Regions from separate parts of the Micromonospora purpureochromogenes genome, predicted to be linked through region 1. Evidence: riboswitches for the same ligand, from Rfam matches in the RefSeq annotation. Region 1 holds a riboswitch; each other region holds the start of a gene.
What was found. Region 1 has a riboswitch for cyclic di-AMP ahead of GA0074696_RS10425 (coiled-coil domain-containing protein). Riboswitches for the same ligand answer to the same signal wherever they lie in the genome.

Region 1 (3,803 bases):
CCGACATCGCCCTGCTCGACGAGCTGGACGCGCTGCTGGGCAAGCCGGTGCGGCCGGCCCGGGCCAAGCGCGACCCGTACCAGCTGGCCGGCGGCGTGCGCGAGCTGAGCACGTTCGCCGACCGGCAGCGGGCCGCCCGGGCGGCGGCCCGGGAACGGCCGGAGGACTACCGCGACTACGCGCACGTGGTGGTGGACGAGTCGCAGGACGTCTCGCCGATGCAGTGGCGGATGGTCGGCCGGCGCGGCCGGCTCGCCTCCTGGACGGTGGTGGGCGACCCGGCGCAGACCGCCTGGACCGGTGACCCGCAGGAGCTGGACCGGGCCCGGGACCAGGCGCTCGGCCGACGCCGGCGGAACCGCTTCGCGCTGACCACGAACTACCGCAACTCGGCGGAGATCTTCGCGGTGGCGGCGGCGGAGATCCGCCGGCTCTACCCCGAACTGGAGCTGCCGACGGCGGTCCGCTCCACCGGCGTGGAGCCGGTCACGCTGACCGTCGCCGCCGACGGGCTGCCGGCGGCGACCGTGCAGGCCGTGGACGCGCTGCTCACCGAGGTGGAGGGCACGGTCGGCGTGATCACGCCGGTGCCGCGCCGCGACGAGGTGGCCGGCTGGCTGGCCGGGCGCGGCGGCTCCCGGCTCCAGGTGGTGACCAGCCTCCAGGCCAAGGGCATGGAGTACGACGGCGTCGTGCTGATCGCCCCGAGCGAGATCCGGGCCGACCCCGGCTCCGGCGTGCGCACCCTCTACGTCGCCCTCTCCCGCGCCACCCAGCGCCTCACCACCATCGACCCCACCCCCTGACCCTCACCCCCGCCCCCGCGCGTCGCGCCCTCGAGCCCGCACTTTCAGAGAAAGAGGGGCCTTCGCGCGCGGAACAGCCACGCTTTCTCTGAAAGTGCGGCCCGTGAAGGGTGCGTGCGGAGTTAGTTGCATACATAGCGATGTGAGCATAGATTGGGTTCGGGCCGCCGGTGCGACGGAGGGTGTGGGCGTGGGCGCAGGTCATGACCACCACGGGTCGGTCGCGAACGCGGCGCACCGCCACCGGGGGCGGCTCTGGGCGGCCTTCGCGCTGCTCGCCGCGCTGATGGTGGTCGAGGCGGTCACCGCGTTCGGCACCGGCTCGCTCGCCCTGCTCTCCGACGCCGGGCACATGTTCACCGACGTGCTCGGCATCGGCATGGCGCTGGCCGCCATCACCGCCACCCGGCACGGCGACCGGGACCCGCAGCGCACCTTCGGGCTCTACCGGCTGGAGGTGCTGGCCGCGCTCGCCAACGCCGTCCTGCTCAGCGGGGTGGCGATCTACGTGCTGATCGAGGCGGTCCGCCGGTTCGGCGACCCGCCGGCGGTGCGGACCGGGCCGATGCTGGCGGTGGCGGTGCTCGGCCTGCTGGCCAACCTGGTCGCGTTCGCGCTGCTGCGCGCGGGGGCGCGGGAGAGCATCAACCTGCGCGGCGCGTACCTGGAGGTGCTCGGCGACCTGCTCGGCTCGCTGGGCGTGATCGGGGCCGCGCTGCTCATCGCCGGCACCGGCTGGTGGTGGGCCGACCCGGCGGTGGCGGTCGCGATCGGCCTGTTCATCCTCCCCCGCACCTGGCGGCTCGGCCGGGCGGCGGTGCGCATCCTGGTCCAGGCCGCCCCGGAGCACCTCCAGGTGACCGCCGTGCACGACCGGCTGACCGCCGTCCCCGGCGTCGCCGAGGTGCACGACCTGCACGTCTGGACGCTCACCTCCGGCATGGAGGTCGCCTCCGCCCACCTCACCATGGTCCCCGGCGCCGAGGTCGGCACGGTGCTCGCCGCCGCCCGCACCGCCCTGCACGAGGACTTCCACATCGAGCACGCCACCCTCCAGATCGAGCCGGGGGCCGCCCCCGGCGCCTGCGGGCAGGTCGAGTGGTAACGAAACCGGACACCTATTGTCCCGTTGTGTCACCTACACCATGGTTCACTCCAGTACCCTCAGTCACGAAACGGGCGGGTGTCACATCCGTACCGGTAGGCTCGGTTCCGGCCTCCGCCAGGCGGCACCCTCCGGTGCCGGCGGTGGCCGCCGCCTAATCGCCTGCCAGGGCGAGCCGGGGAACCATGTTCGTGGGGTGCATCCGCGTCAGCGGTAGGGATCTTCCGTCCCGAACCCGTCAGCTAACCCGGTCGGCGGCTGACGGAAGGACATGTGCATGCACGTACGACGTACCACCGCACGGCTGGCGGCCGCGGTCGTCGCGACGCTCGCCCTCGGGGTGTCGTCCGCGCCGGTCCCGGCGACCGCCACTCCCCCCGCCACCCGGCTCGCCGCCGCTCCCGGCGACGACGACGAGGGCGGCACCCCGGCGCTGCGCGCCCAGCTCGACGCGGCCAGCAAGGGCTGGATCGACGCCAAGGCCGCGCTGGAACGCTCCACCAAGCGGCAGCAGGAGCTCGGCAACCAGCTCAAGACCATCGAGTCGGAGCTGACCGTCCGGCAGGGCAAGGTCGGCGAGATCGCCGGCGTGGCGTACCGGACCGGGCGGCTCGGGCCGGTGTCGGCGCTGCTGAACAGCTCCAGCCCCGAAGGCTTCCTGGACCGGGCGGCGGCGCTGGAGACGGTCGCCTCCAACGAGGACCGGGAGCTGCGCAACCTGATGCAGACCCGCGACGAGGCCACCCGCACCCGGGCCGCGCTCGACCAGGAGATCGTCGAGCAGCGCAAGCAGATCGCGGTGATGGCCAAGCGCAAGCAGCAGGCCGAGCGGGCGCTGGCGGTGGCCGCCGCCGACAAGCCCGCCACCGGCGACAGCGGCTCCACCCGGGGCACCTCCACCGCCACCGCCAGGTCGGCGCCGCGCAACCCCGACGGCTCCTGGCCCGCGGAGTCGTGCAGCGTCAACGACCCCACCCCGGCCAACGGCTGCATCACCCCGCGCATGCTCAACGCGCTCCAGCAGGCCCAGGCGGCCGGCTTCACCCGGTACGTCTCCTGCTACCGGCCCAGCGGGTCGGGTGAGCACCCCAAGGGCCGGGCCTGCGACTTCGCCGCGCAGCAGAGCGGCTTCGGCGGCGACGCGACCGGCGGCGACAAGACGTACGGCAACAACCTGGCCGCGTACTTCATCCGCAACTCCGACCGGCTCGCCGTGCTCTACGTGATCTGGTACCGGCAGATCTGGCTGCCCAGCAGCGGGTGGAAGTCGTACAGCGGGGCCGGCGGGGACCCGTCCAGCGACCACACCAACCACGTGCACCTGTCGGTCTACTGACCGACCCGTGGCGGGGCCCGTCCGAGGCGGACGGGCCCCGCCGTACGCGCGTCGACGTACCCGGGATGTCGTCGACCGGCCCACGACGCAGCGCGCCGGCCGGGCGAGCATCGAGGCATGACCCGACTCTCCCCCGACGGCCGCAAGACCCTGCTCACCCTGCACCTGGTGACCGCGCTGGGCTGGCTCGGCGCGGACCTCGTGCTGCTCACCCTCGGCATCGCCGGGCTGCGCGGCGCCGACCCGGGGGTGGTCTACCCGGCGGCGGCGCTGGTGGCGACCTGGCTCTTCGCGCCGCTGAGCGTGCTGGTCTGGGTGGTCGGCGTGACCAGCGCGCTGCTGACCCCCTGGGGGCTGCTGCGCTGGCGCTGGGTGGTGGTCAAGCTGGTGCTCACCACGGTGATGATCGGCCTGGTGCTGTTCGCGCTGACGCCGAACCTGCGCGCCGCCGCCGGACCCGACGCCACCGCACACCAGCGCATCGACGTGGTGGTCGCGCCGGCGGTCTCCACCGGCCTGCTGGTCACCATGACCGTGATCTCCACCTGGAAGCCGT
Region 2 (3,803 bases), 2.9 Mb from region 1:
CACCACGACGCAGGCGTGCCGATGGCGGGACGCCAGCACGCAGAGTCGCCCCGACTCCAGGTGGAAGGCCTTGGCGTCCCGCCGCCCGGAGAGCGGGTGCAGCACGATCGTCACGTCGTACTCGCGGCCCTGGAGCCGGTTGGCGGTGTCGACGGTGACGCCCGCCCCGGCCTCGCCGAGGTGGGCACGGATGGCCGCGACCTGGTCGCGGTGCGCGGCCCCGACGGCGATCCGGTCGGCGGTGACCGGCGCGCCGGCCGGCGCGTGCTCGGAGACGGCGACAGCTCCCCGCCGCAACACCCGCAGCGCCAGCGCGGCGCACGCCGAGGCCGCCTCCGCGTCGGTGCGCAGGGTGTGCCGGGCCGGCAGTTCGTGCAGCGCCCACCCGGTGGTGGCGGCCAACTCGACCGCCGCGTCGAGCGCGTCCCCCGGTCCGGGCTCGGTGAACGACAACGCCCGGTCGTCGGGGCCGGTGCCCGCGCGGAAGCCGGTGAACGGGTAGAACGCCGCCGCGACCACCGGCGCCGCCGACGCCGGCAGCCGCCACGACACGGGCAGACGGTGGACGGGCAGCTCGGGGTTGTGCCGCAACAGCACCGCCACCGCCGACTGCATCGGATCCCAGGTCAGGCCGGTCCAGCGCGCGGTCTCGACGGTGGAGAACGGGTCGAGCTGGCCCGGGTCGCCCACGAACAGCGCCCGCTCGAACCGGCCGGCCACGCGCAGCAGGGCGTCCGAGCGCATCTGGTACGCCTCGTCGACGATCGCCCACGGCCAGGAACCCCCGGTGACGGTGGCCCACTTGGCAGCCGTACCGATGATGACGGCCGGGCCGCCGAGGTCGGCGACCTTCGCGGCGACCTTGACCGTCTCGTGCGCCTTCACCCGGTCGGACGGCCGGTAGTCGGCGGCGGAGAGGCGGCCGATGCGCAGCTCGGGGGCCTTGCGGGCGAGGCGGTCGATGAGGTCGTCGACCTGCTCGTTGGTCTGGGCGATGATGATCAGCGGCTCGCCGGCGGCGGCGAGCTCGACGGCGGCGCGGACGACGAGGGTCGACTTGCCGGCGCCGGGTGGCGAGTCGACCACCACGCCGCGGTGGGTGCCGGAGCGCAGGTCTGCCAGCACGGCGGTGATGACGCGCTCCGCTTCGACGGCGGGTGGCACCTCCAGCCCCAGCATCGGCCCCTCCTTCCAGCGCCCCGCACACTACCGGCAACTGTTCCGCCGACCTTGGTCGAGCGCGTGAAGTTCCTCCGCTACGCCGAAGCGCGAGGCGACTACGACCAGTTCGTCGAGACCCTCAACGCGTCCGACCCCCACGGGAAGTGGTTTCGGCCAGCCCCGGCGGCGGGTGGCTCACTTACGGGACGATGGAGCCGCCACGACGTCGGGAAATCGGTTAAGCGTCACCTGAGGGTTGTTGTAGAAAAACAGCGCTCAGGTTGAGGGTAAAGATTAGGGAAGATTAAGAATTCGATTAGCAGAGCCTTAGGTCCGCATAATTCCGGCACCCAATGTGCCCGCCTGACAGCGCAGTGAATTGGCGTCGCCGGCTCGTTGATTTCTTTGGGCCGTCCTCACTAATGTTGGTCAGCGTCCGTTCCGGATGTCGGTCTCCACCTGGAGCACCCCGGGACGGCCACCGCCGAGTCGCTGGACGTCACTGGCGTCGCCAGGCGAGCCGGGGAACCACCGCAGGTTTCGGGGTGAATCCGCATCAGCGGTAGGGCGCCTTCCACGCCCGAACCCGTCAGCTAACCCGGTAGGCGGTCGAGGTCGGTGCACCGTGACGTGCGTCGGCCTCGAGTGGAAGGAGCCGAACCGTTGCCACCCGTGCGCACCCGCCCCGCCGGATCGCGTCTGTTCACCAGAATCCTCGCCGTCGCGGCGGCGGCCATGGTGGCCGTCGGGCCAGCGGCCCCCGCACACGCCGCACCGTCGGCCGCCGATGTACAGCAGCAGATCGAAGCGGCGTGGCAAAAGCTCGAACCCGTCATCGAGCAGTACAACAAGGTCCGGTCGGAACTGGCCGCGAACCAGCGGAGATCGGCCGAACTGAGCCGGAGGATCGAGCCGCTCGCCAAGTCGGTGGAGGTCAGCAGGACCCAGGTCCAGGAGATTGTGGCGGGGTACTACAAGCGGGAAAGGTCGCTTTCCACATTCAACGCCCTGCTGTCCCGCCGCTCGTCGCCGACAGCGTTGGGGGATCAGCTCGCGCTCGTGAATCAGGTGGCAGATTCGGAGCAGCGACAGATCACCGGGCTGTCGGCGCAGCAGGCGAGCTACGACGCCGACAAGGAGAAGGTCGACGCGCTGATCGCGATACAGCAGCGCCAGCAGGCCCAGTTGGCGGCTCGCAAGAAGGCCATCGACGCCGAGATCAAGCGGCTGGATGCGCTACACAGCCAGATCGCCGCCACGGAGAAGGCCGCAGCGGCCAAGGCGGCCGCGGACGCCGCAGCGGCCAGAGCCGCAGCCACCGCGCAGACAGCCGCTACCACGAGCAGCACCTCACCCATCACGTCGACCAGTTCGCTGTTCATCGGTGGGAAGTGTCCCGCCGTCCCCAGCACGGGCAGCGGCGGCGTCGCGGCGAAAACCGCGTGCAATCAGATCGGGGAGCCGTACGTGTGGGCGGCCAACGGTCCCGACTCGTTCGACTGCTCCGGCCTGACCCAGTACGCGTGGGCTTCTGCCGGCGTGCAGCTGGACCATTACACAGGTTCTCAATGGACCTCAGGTGTGGCGGTGAGCAGAGCAAACCTTCGCACGGGTGACCTCGTCTTCTTCTACTCCGATCACCATCACATGGGTATCTACGTCGGCAACGGGCTGATCGTCCACGCCCCGCACACCGGGGACGTGGTCCGAATGGCCCAGCTGGCGAATATGCCGTACAGCGGTGCTCGCCGCCCCGGCTGACCCGCCCGACGATCCACGCCGCTCCACAACCCATCGCAAGAAAGCGACATGATTGACGACCACGGCGACCGCGGCGTTGGCGGGCACGAGCCCGCCGGCGGTGCTCCGGCTCCGGGGCGTCACTCTGGAGGTCGATGCCGGCGCCCGACCTGATCGCCAAGAACGGCGCCAGACCGAACGGGGCCCCCGCTCGGGGACGATGCCTACGGCGTGCCGGGAAGCCGGACCGTGACGAGGAGACCGCCGACGGGGCTGGGGACGAGGTCGAGGGCCCCGTCGTGGGCGCGGACGATGCTGTGCACGATGGCCAGGCCGAGGCCGACGCCGGCGTGTTCGTCGGTGCGTACGCGTTCTGTTCCGCGCTGGAAGGGTTCGGTGAGGGTCGGTACCAGTTCCGGTGGGAGCCGACGACCCGTGTTCTCGACCCGCAGCACGCTCGTGTCGCCGTGCGCCTCGGTGTGGACCGTCACGGTGCCGCCGGCGGGGAGGTTGTGGACGATGGCGTTCTGGACGAGGTTCGTCACCATCCGCGACAGGAGTTCGGCGGAGCCGCTGGTCTGGGCCGCTTCGCCGGTGACGTCCAGCGTGATCCGGCGCTGTTCGGCAAGGGAAAGCAGCGTTTCGGCGGCTTCTTCGGCGATGAGGGAGAGGTCGACGCTCTCGCGGGTGAAGTTTCCGCGGTCGCCGCGGCTGAGCAGCAGGAGGGCCTCGGTGAGGTCGATCGCCCGCTGATTGACGGCGTGCAGGCGTTCGATGAGTTCGCCCCGGACTCGCGTGGGATCCTTGCGGGCGACGTCGAGCAGTGTCCGCGAGATCGCCAGCGGGGTGCGCAGTTCGTGGGAGGCGTTCGCGGCGAACCTCTGCTGCTCGGCGACGTGGGA
Region 3 (3,803 bases), 2.7 Mb from region 1:
CGACGCCCGATCCGTCCACGCCGGACGCGGAGACCACGCCGACGTCGCGCCCCACCCCGGCGCCGCGGGCGGCCGCCGACGGCGCGCCGGCCGGCCGACCCATCGAGTACGCGGGCCCGCGCGACCCCCACTGACGTGAGCGCCGCCCCGACACGCCCGGCGACGCTGCGATCACCCGGCATCGGCGGTAGCGTGTTGCCGTGCTCCCGGTCGCGCTCACCAGTCCTCTGTGGTGGGTGGCGCGCTGGAGTTCCCGGCTGCTGACCGGCCTCGCCCTGGCGGTCGCGCTCTCCCTCGGCGGTCCGGCCGTGCCGGATGCCGGCGCGCTCTCCGCCGCCCCGAGCCCGGCCGCCGCCCCGGTCCTCGCCGACCTGGCGGTGCCCGACGGGTCCGCCGTCCGGGCGGCCGCCGTCCCCGCCGTGACGATCGCCGCGGGGGACGCCCAGAGCGCGGGCCGCGCGTTCGTCGCCCCGCCCGCCCCGCCCGCTTCGGTCACCTCGATCGACCCGGCCGGCCGGCCGGCCCATCCGGTCACCGCGTCGCCGCTGCCCCTGACCGGGCTCGCCGCCGGCGCGGCCGGTCCCCGCGCCCCGCCGGTCGACTGACCGCCACGCGGGGCCACCCGCGACCGCGCCTTAGAAACTCACCACCGCACCCGCCCCCGGCACGCGGCGCCGCCCCCGGCCTCGCCCGTCGCCCGGGCCGGTGTGGGACTCCTCTTTCCGCATCCCGCTTCCGGGAGGTGCCCACCGTGAACACCGTCCTCTACCAGTTCCTCGTCGAGGTCCCGACCGCCGCCGCCATCTGGTCGGCCCTGCTCGTGCTCGCCCTGACCGTGCTCACCGTGCTGGTCGCCCGCCCCGAGCGGGATCCGGCCCCCGACGAGCCGGTCGTCGACCCGTCCCCGGCCGCCGACCCCGCGACCGAACTGGCGGACCTGCGCCGGTACGCCGAGGAGGTCGCCGTCGCCGCGGCGGGCGCCGCCCAGACCGCGCGCCGACGGCGGGATGCCTGGCTGGCCGCCCAGGAGGAGGTGGACCGGGCCTGGACGGCGTACGACGAGGCGGAGACCGCCGCCCGCCGGTTCGGCGGCGCCGCCGCGCTGCCCGCCCCGCGTACCCCGCGTACGCCGGCCGAGTACGCGGGCCGGGAGCGGTGGCTGCACCAGGCGACGGTGGCGGCCCACTGGCGCGGCGAGCTGCCGGTGGAGCGGCTGCGGGACGTCTTCGCGCACCGGGACGGTTGGGACCCCCGGCGGCACCCCGTCGAGCAGGAGGTGCTGCTGGCCCGGGGGGTACGCGACGGCCGGCGGGACGCGTACCGGGCGGCGGCCGGGCGGGAGCGGTCGGCGTGGCGGGACGCCGAACTGGCCGCCGAGGCGGCCCGCGCGCTCGCCGTCGAGACGTACGCGGCGGCGGAGCGGCTGCGTCCGGCGCGGCTCCCGGCCCAGCGGACGGCGACGGCGACGGCGCGGACGGCGCTCGCGGCACGGTGGCGGCCGGCCCGGGTGGGCTGAGGACGCGACCGAATTGTTACCCGTATTTCCGTGAGTCGCGTCACGACAACCAGGAAACCGGTCATCCGGTCACAGCCGGTGACATCGATCGCGACGATCGGCGGGGTTTGCCGCCGCGCTGTCCGGTTGTGGCCCGACGGTCCCGGAACAACCGCCTGTCCCATTGAGTGACGTCAGTGCCGAACTGTACGGCAAATTTGTCGCCCTGATCATGTTTACGCAGCTGGCGGCGCTTGGCCGACAGGTGACCGACCAGTAGTGTCGCCCGGGTCCGGTGCGGTTTCCGATCGCAAGAGGCGACGCCGCGCCGACCCGCTAAATCGTGATTTCACGAACCGGGGACCCATGCACGTCCGGGGTGAATCCGCGGGCCACGGCCCGTGGTAGGGCGCTCTTCCCGCCCGAATCCGTCAGCTAACCCGGTAGGCGGTGTCGGAAGGAGTTCCAGCTTTTGCTGTCCCCTCGCATTCCTCGGCTTGCTCTCCACCTCGGTACCGGGGTGTTCGTGCCGGTCCGCCGCGCCCTCGCGCGCTGATACCGGCCCCATCCCGACGCCCGGTCACCGACCGGGCGCACCCCCGCCGAGCGGCCTCGCACACCGGTTCTGACACCGCGCGTGACGTTCCGTCACGCGCCGGTCCGGCACGCCGCTCCCGCCCTCGTACCGTGGAGGAAAACACGTGAAGCACACCCTGAAGCGGCAGCTGCGACGCCTGGCCACCGAGCGGCCGTACCAGCTGGTCGCCGGCTCGGCCGCCGCGCTCGTGCTCGTCTCCGGCGCCAGCACGCTGCTCGCCGACGAGGCGCCCGCCCGCCAGCAGGCCTCGGCCGCCGTCGCCGAGGTGGCGCCCCGGCTGGACGACGTCGCGACCCGCAGCCAGGCCCGCGTCGCCGCGCCGTCCGCCAGCCCGTCGCCCTCGGCCAGCCCCTCGGCGTCGGCGAGCGCCACCAAGGCCAAGGCGGACCCGGACCTGACCCGCAAGGCGGCCCCCAAGCCGCCGTCGACCAAGGTCCTCCGCTACGACTACCAGGCGCAGACCACCTACTACAACTGCGGTCCGGCCGCGGTGCGCAACGCGCTCAGCGCCTCTGGCGTCGAGCGGACCCAGGACGAGCTGGCCGGCCCGCTCGGCACCACCGAGATGGGCACCAACTCGGCGCTGGACACCACCCGGGTCCTGAACCAGATCGTCAAGGGCGACCCGTACCGGACCCGGATGTTCCAGGGCACCCCCAGCTCCGCGCAGATCGACCGGCTCCAGGCCGACGTGGTCGCGGCGATCACCGACGGCCGGGGCGTCGTGGCGAACGTGGCGGGGACCGCCACCGACACCGACGGCGGCTGGCACTCCTTCCCGGGCGGCCACTACATCGCGGTGGTCGGCTACAAGAACGACGGCCGCACCGTCCGGATCGCCGACTCGGCGGACCCGAACCTGCCGTCGTACTGGCTCAGCACCATCGACCTGGCGAACTGGATCGCCACCCGCGGCTACTCCGCCTGATCCACACCGTCGCACGCACGGGCGCCGGCTCCCCTGGGGGCCGGTGCCCGTCGCCGTTGGCACGGGTCTCGCGCGGCGGAACCGGGCGGTGGCACACTGCGGCCCATGACCGACGACTCGGGTACCCGCCGGCTGCTGTTGCTGCTGCACGGGATGGGCGCCACCGGCGACGTGTGGCTGCCCTGGGCGCCGCTGCTGGAACACCGCTGGCCGGGCCGCTGGCTGGCGCCGGACCTGGCCGGCCACGGCTTCTCGCCGCCGCTGCCCGGCTACTCCTTCCCCGGGTTCGCGACGCAGGTCGCGGCGGGGCTCGGCCCGGTGGCCGAGGGTGCCCGCCCGGGTGACCGGCTGGTCGTCCTCGGCCACTCCCTCGGCGGGGTGGTCGCGCTGGCGCTGGCCGCCCGCGACGCCGGGCTCCCGGTGGACGCGGTGGTCGGGCTGGGCATCAAGGCGGTCTGGTCGCCGGCCGAGCTGGCGAAGGCACGCGAGCTGGCGGAGCGCCCGGTGACCTGGTTCGCCACCCGGGACGAGGCGGCCCGCCGCTACCTGAAGGTGGCCGGTCTCGGCGGGCTCTTCGCGCCGGACCACCCGGTGGTCGACGCGGGGCTGCGTGCCGAGGACGGCCGCTGGCGGCTGGCCATGGACCAGGCCGCCTTCGCGGTGGGCGCGCCGGAGCTGCCGGCCCTGCTGGCCGCCACCGACGTCCCGGTGCTGCTGGCCCGGGGCGAGCACGACCCGATGGTCAGCGACGCGCAGCTCGCCGAGCTGGGCGAGCCGGTGGC
Region 4 (3,803 bases), 1.2 Mb from region 1:
TGAACGTCGCGAGCAGCGCCGCGAGCAGGGATCCGGCGAGCACGGCGACCTTCACATGACCGTCCCGTTCGCTGCCGAGGCCGAAGGCCAGCTCGCCGATGAGCAGGGACACGGTGAAGCCGATCCCGCCGAGCAGCGCCAGGCCGAGCACGTCGAGCCAGTTGAGGCCCTCGTCGAGGTCGGCCCGGGTGAACCGGGAGACCAGCCAGGTGGCGGCCATGATGCCGACCGGCTTGCCGACCACCAGGCCGAGGACGATGCCCAGCGCCACCCGGTCGGTCAGGGCGGTGGCCAGGCCGGCGACACCACCGATGGTGACGCCGGCGGAGAGGAACGCGAAGACCGGCACCGCCACCCCGGCGGAGATCGGCCGGAACCGGTGCTCGAAATGCTCGGCCAGCCCAGGCCCCGCATCCGGTCCACCGGCGGCCTCGCTACGGATCACCGGAACCGTGAAGGCCAAGAGGACTCCCGCCACCGTGGCGTGTACGCCGGACTCGTGCATCAGCGTCCAGGTCACCGCGGCGAGGGGCAGCAGCAGCCACCAGGACCGGACGCGGCGCTGCACCAGCAGCCCGAACACCGCGAGCGGCACCAGGGCGCCCAGCAGCGGCCCGACCGACAGGTCGGCGGTGTAGAAGACCGCGATGATGACGATCGCCAGCAGGTCGTCGACGACAGCCAGGGTGAGCAGAAAGGTGCGCAGCGCGGAGGGCAAGAGCCGGCCCACCACCGCGAGCACCGCCAGCGCGAAGGCGATGTCGGTCGCGGTCGGGATGGCCCAGCCCTTCGCCGCGCCCTCGCCTGCGCCGGCGGCGATGAGGTAGTAGATGGCGGCGGGCACGATCACCCCACCGACGGCCGCCGCGACCGGCACCGCGGCGCGACGCGGATCACGCAGGTCGCCGGCGACGAACTCCCGCTTGAGTTCCAGCCCGGCGACGAAGAAGAAGATCGCCAGCAGGCCGTCGGCGGCCCAGGTGGCCAGGCTGAGATCGAGGTGCAGGGACGCCGGACCGACTCGGAAGTCCCGTACCGATTGGTAGCTGTCCGCCCAGGGCGAGTTCGACCAGACGAGTGCCAGCAACGCCCCGATGAGCAGGAGTGCCCCGCCCACGGTCTCCTTGCGGAGAATGGCGGAGATGCGGCTGGTCTCGCCCCACGAGCGTCGGGCGAACAGGCTGGCACGGCGCCGGGTGGCGTCGGTCACGGAAACTCCTCGTCGGCAGGGGTCGCGTCATCCATCGCCGACCAGACTTCCCGGCACACCAGGACCAACCCTATCCCCGCGCCCCGGCCGCGGCCCCGACGACCGGCGACGCGGACGCGCCGGCGGGCCGGTCCACGTGCGCCCGGTACCCCGTCGCCGGCGGCTCGAATCCGCGCCGACCATGCCGTGGACGCGGCGACGCCCGGCCGGTCGTCCGGCCGGGCGTCGTCACGGTGCCCGCTGGGTCAGAGGCTGAGCTTCTGACCGGGGAAGATCAGCCCCGGGTCGGCGCCGACCACGCGCTTGTTGCGCTCGTACAGCGCCTGCCAGCCACCGGCCAGGTCCCGGGCGTCGGCGATCTGCGACAGGGTGTCGCCCGGCCGCACCACGTACACGTCGCCGGTCGCGGCCGGCGCGCTGCGCCGCTGGCTGCGGGTGCTGTGCTGCTCCCGCGAGGACCGCTCGGTGGAGGTGGCCTTCGACGAGCCGGAGCGCCGCTGCGACTTCTGCGACTTCTCCGAGGTGGTGGAGTAGCTCTTGGTGGAGCCGCCCTTCCGGCCGCAGGTCGGCCAGGCTCCGATGCCCTGACCGTCGAGCACCTTCTCGGCGATCGCGATCTGCTCGCCGCGGCTGGCCAGGTCGGCGCGGGAGGCGTACTTCTTGCCGCCGTAGCCGGACCACGTGCTCTGCGAGAACTGCAGGCCGCCGTAGTAGCCGTTGCCGGTGTTGATGTGCCAGTTGCCGCCGGACTCGCACTGGGCGATGGCGTCCCAGTTGACGCTGGCGGCGCTCGCCGGCGACGCCGGCGCCAGGACGGCGGCGACCCCGGTGACCGCACCGACGGCGAGCGTGCCGACGGCGATGCGGCGCGAGCTGACCCGTCGGGGACGGGCCGTGTGTTCAGTTGCCATGTGGATTCCTCCACGCCGACGAGGTGAGCTGTCGGGTTCGGGCCGAGGAGCCCGGCCGCCGATGGGCGGCTTCACCCCGAGGTGACGTGCACCGAGGAACGTGTGGGTCCCCCGCTCCATGCCCGCTGACAAGGTCCCACCGGCCGGCGGCATGGATTAGGCGTTACCGGCCGTGGTGTCCGCGATCGCGAACACGAACGACGTTAGGAACTGTTTGGGCCGGTTGCCCACTTCTTGTGAAGTTCTTCACCCGGGTGAGCGACGGCTTCGGCCTTCGAGTTGCGGGTCGGGTGGCGGTGGTCTAAAAGGGCCGGTCGGGAACCCGTCACGACTGGGCCGAAAGCCTCGCCCCGAGCGGCGGATCAGGTGCCGCCGCCTCCCCGTCTTCGCTGGTCAGGCGGCCTCGATCGGCGGCCCGCGCCGCCGGACGGTCAGCGTTGCCGCTGATTGGCGACGCATATCTGGGCAGCCCGGCCGCCGACTTGGACGGTAGGGAGCAGAGCGCGGCTGCGACGCCGACGCGTCGGGCCCGCCGACCGCCGGATGCGGGTCGCCGGCGCCCTGGCCGTCACGGTCCGCCCCGGGCCGGGGCGGCCGGCCATCCGCGAGGGGAAGGACCTTCATGGACACCGTCAGCATCGACACCGACTACCTCGTCGCCACTCTGGACGAGGACGACGACCCGGAGAGCCTGGCCGGCGACGAGGTCGACTTCGACCTGGCCGCCGCGCTGGAAGAGGAGGAGTGAGATGGGCGTGCACCTGGCGCCCGCGCTGCGGGTGCTGCGCGAGGAGATAGACACCCGCTGGCCGCAGCGGGACCGCAAGTCCGAAGGCTGGTTGGGCGACGCCAGTCACCAGACGCGCCGCTCGGACCACAATCCGGACAACGACGATCAATCGGTCAACGCGGTGGACGTGGACGTCGACGGGATCGACCCGCTGCTGGTCGTCCGGCAGGCCGTCAGCCATCCGTCCACCCAGTACGTCATCTACGACCGGAAGATCTGGAGCCGTACCCGCAGCTTCCGGCCGGCCCGGTACACGGGGCCGAATCCGCACGACAAGCACCTGCACGTCAGCGTCAGCCACCAGCGGAGCCTGGAGGACAGCCGCCACCCGTGGGGCATCGCCACCGCCACGACGGCGCGGCTGGGCGACCGGGTGCTGCGCGCCGGCTGCCGGGGCGGCGACGTCCGGGAGTTGCAGGCCGTCGCCAACCGCCTCGGGGCCCGGCTGACGGCCGACGGGGTGTTCGGGCAGGCCGTGACCGCCTGGGTACGGTCGTTCCAGACCACCCGGAAGCTCACCGCCGACGGGGTGGTCGGCCCGCGTACCGTGGCCGCCCTGCGCGCGGCCGTCAAGCCGGCCCCGTCGGTGCCCAGCGGCCGGCCGGCGACGCCGGTGTCCGGGGGCAGACCGGGCTCGCGGACGCTGCGGCGCGGCAGCACGGGCGGCGACGTGGCCTTCGTCCAGCGGTTCGTCGGCGCGAAGCGGTGCGGCCCGGCGAGCGGCGCCTTCGACGCGAAGACCGAGGCCGGGGTGCGCTGGTACCAGGGCATGCGGGGGCTGACCGTGGACGGGGTGGTCGGCGCGGCCACCTGGGCGGCGATGGGCGTGCGGGTCGGTTCCTGAGCGGGCGGCCCCGGCCCGGTGCTCCCCCACCGGGCCGGGGCCGTCGTC

Region 2: another riboswitch for cyclic di-AMP. It lies ahead of GA0074696_RS27315 (C40 family peptidase); the one in region 1 lies ahead of GA0074696_RS10425 (coiled-coil domain-containing protein).
Region 3: another riboswitch for cyclic di-AMP. It lies ahead of GA0074696_RS22650 (C39 family peptidase); the one in region 1 lies ahead of GA0074696_RS10425 (coiled-coil domain-containing protein).
Region 4: another riboswitch for cyclic di-AMP. It lies ahead of GA0074696_RS16025 (LysM peptidoglycan-binding domain-containing protein); the one in region 1 lies ahead of GA0074696_RS10425 (coiled-coil domain-containing protein).

Annotation. Positions count from the first base shown of each region.
Region 1 is NZ_LT607410.1:2,223,682-2,227,484, reverse strand. It holds gene GA0074696_RS10435 (HelD family protein) at 1-806, shown strand, start outside; gene GA0074696_RS10430 (cation diffusion facilitator family transporter) at 997-1,911, shown strand; cyclic di-AMP (ydaO/yuaA leader) riboswitch at 2,053-2,184, shown strand; gene GA0074696_RS10425 (coiled-coil domain-containing protein) at 2,189-3,247, shown strand; gene GA0074696_RS10420 (hypothetical protein) at 3,365-3,803, shown strand, end outside.
Region 2 is NZ_LT607410.1:5,980,333-5,984,135, forward strand. It holds gene GA0074696_RS27305 (AAA family ATPase) at 1-1,179, opposite strand, end outside; cyclic di-AMP (ydaO/yuaA leader) riboswitch at 1,634-1,784, shown strand; gene GA0074696_RS27315 (C40 family peptidase) at 1,834-2,922, shown strand; gene GA0074696_RS27320 (sensor histidine kinase) at 3,126-3,803, opposite strand, start outside.
Region 3 is NZ_LT607410.1:4,916,888-4,920,690, reverse strand. It holds gene GA0074696_RS22665 (acyltransferase family protein) at 1-134, shown strand, start outside; gene GA0074696_RS22660 (hypothetical protein) at 201-605, shown strand; gene GA0074696_RS32330 (hypothetical protein) at 752-1,516, shown strand; cyclic di-AMP (ydaO/yuaA leader) riboswitch at 1,820-1,960, shown strand; gene GA0074696_RS22650 (C39 family peptidase) at 2,197-3,021, shown strand; gene GA0074696_RS22645 (alpha/beta fold hydrolase) at 3,127-3,803, shown strand, end outside.
Region 4 is NZ_LT607410.1:3,457,376-3,461,178, reverse strand. It holds gene nhaA (Na+/H+ antiporter NhaA) at 1-1,210, opposite strand, end outside; gene GA0074696_RS16025 (LysM peptidoglycan-binding domain-containing protein) at 1,456-2,121, opposite strand; cyclic di-AMP (ydaO/yuaA leader) riboswitch at 2,120-2,294, opposite strand; gene GA0074696_RS32270 (hypothetical protein) at 2,744-2,869, shown strand; gene GA0074696_RS16020 (peptidoglycan-binding domain-containing protein) at 2,871-3,755, shown strand.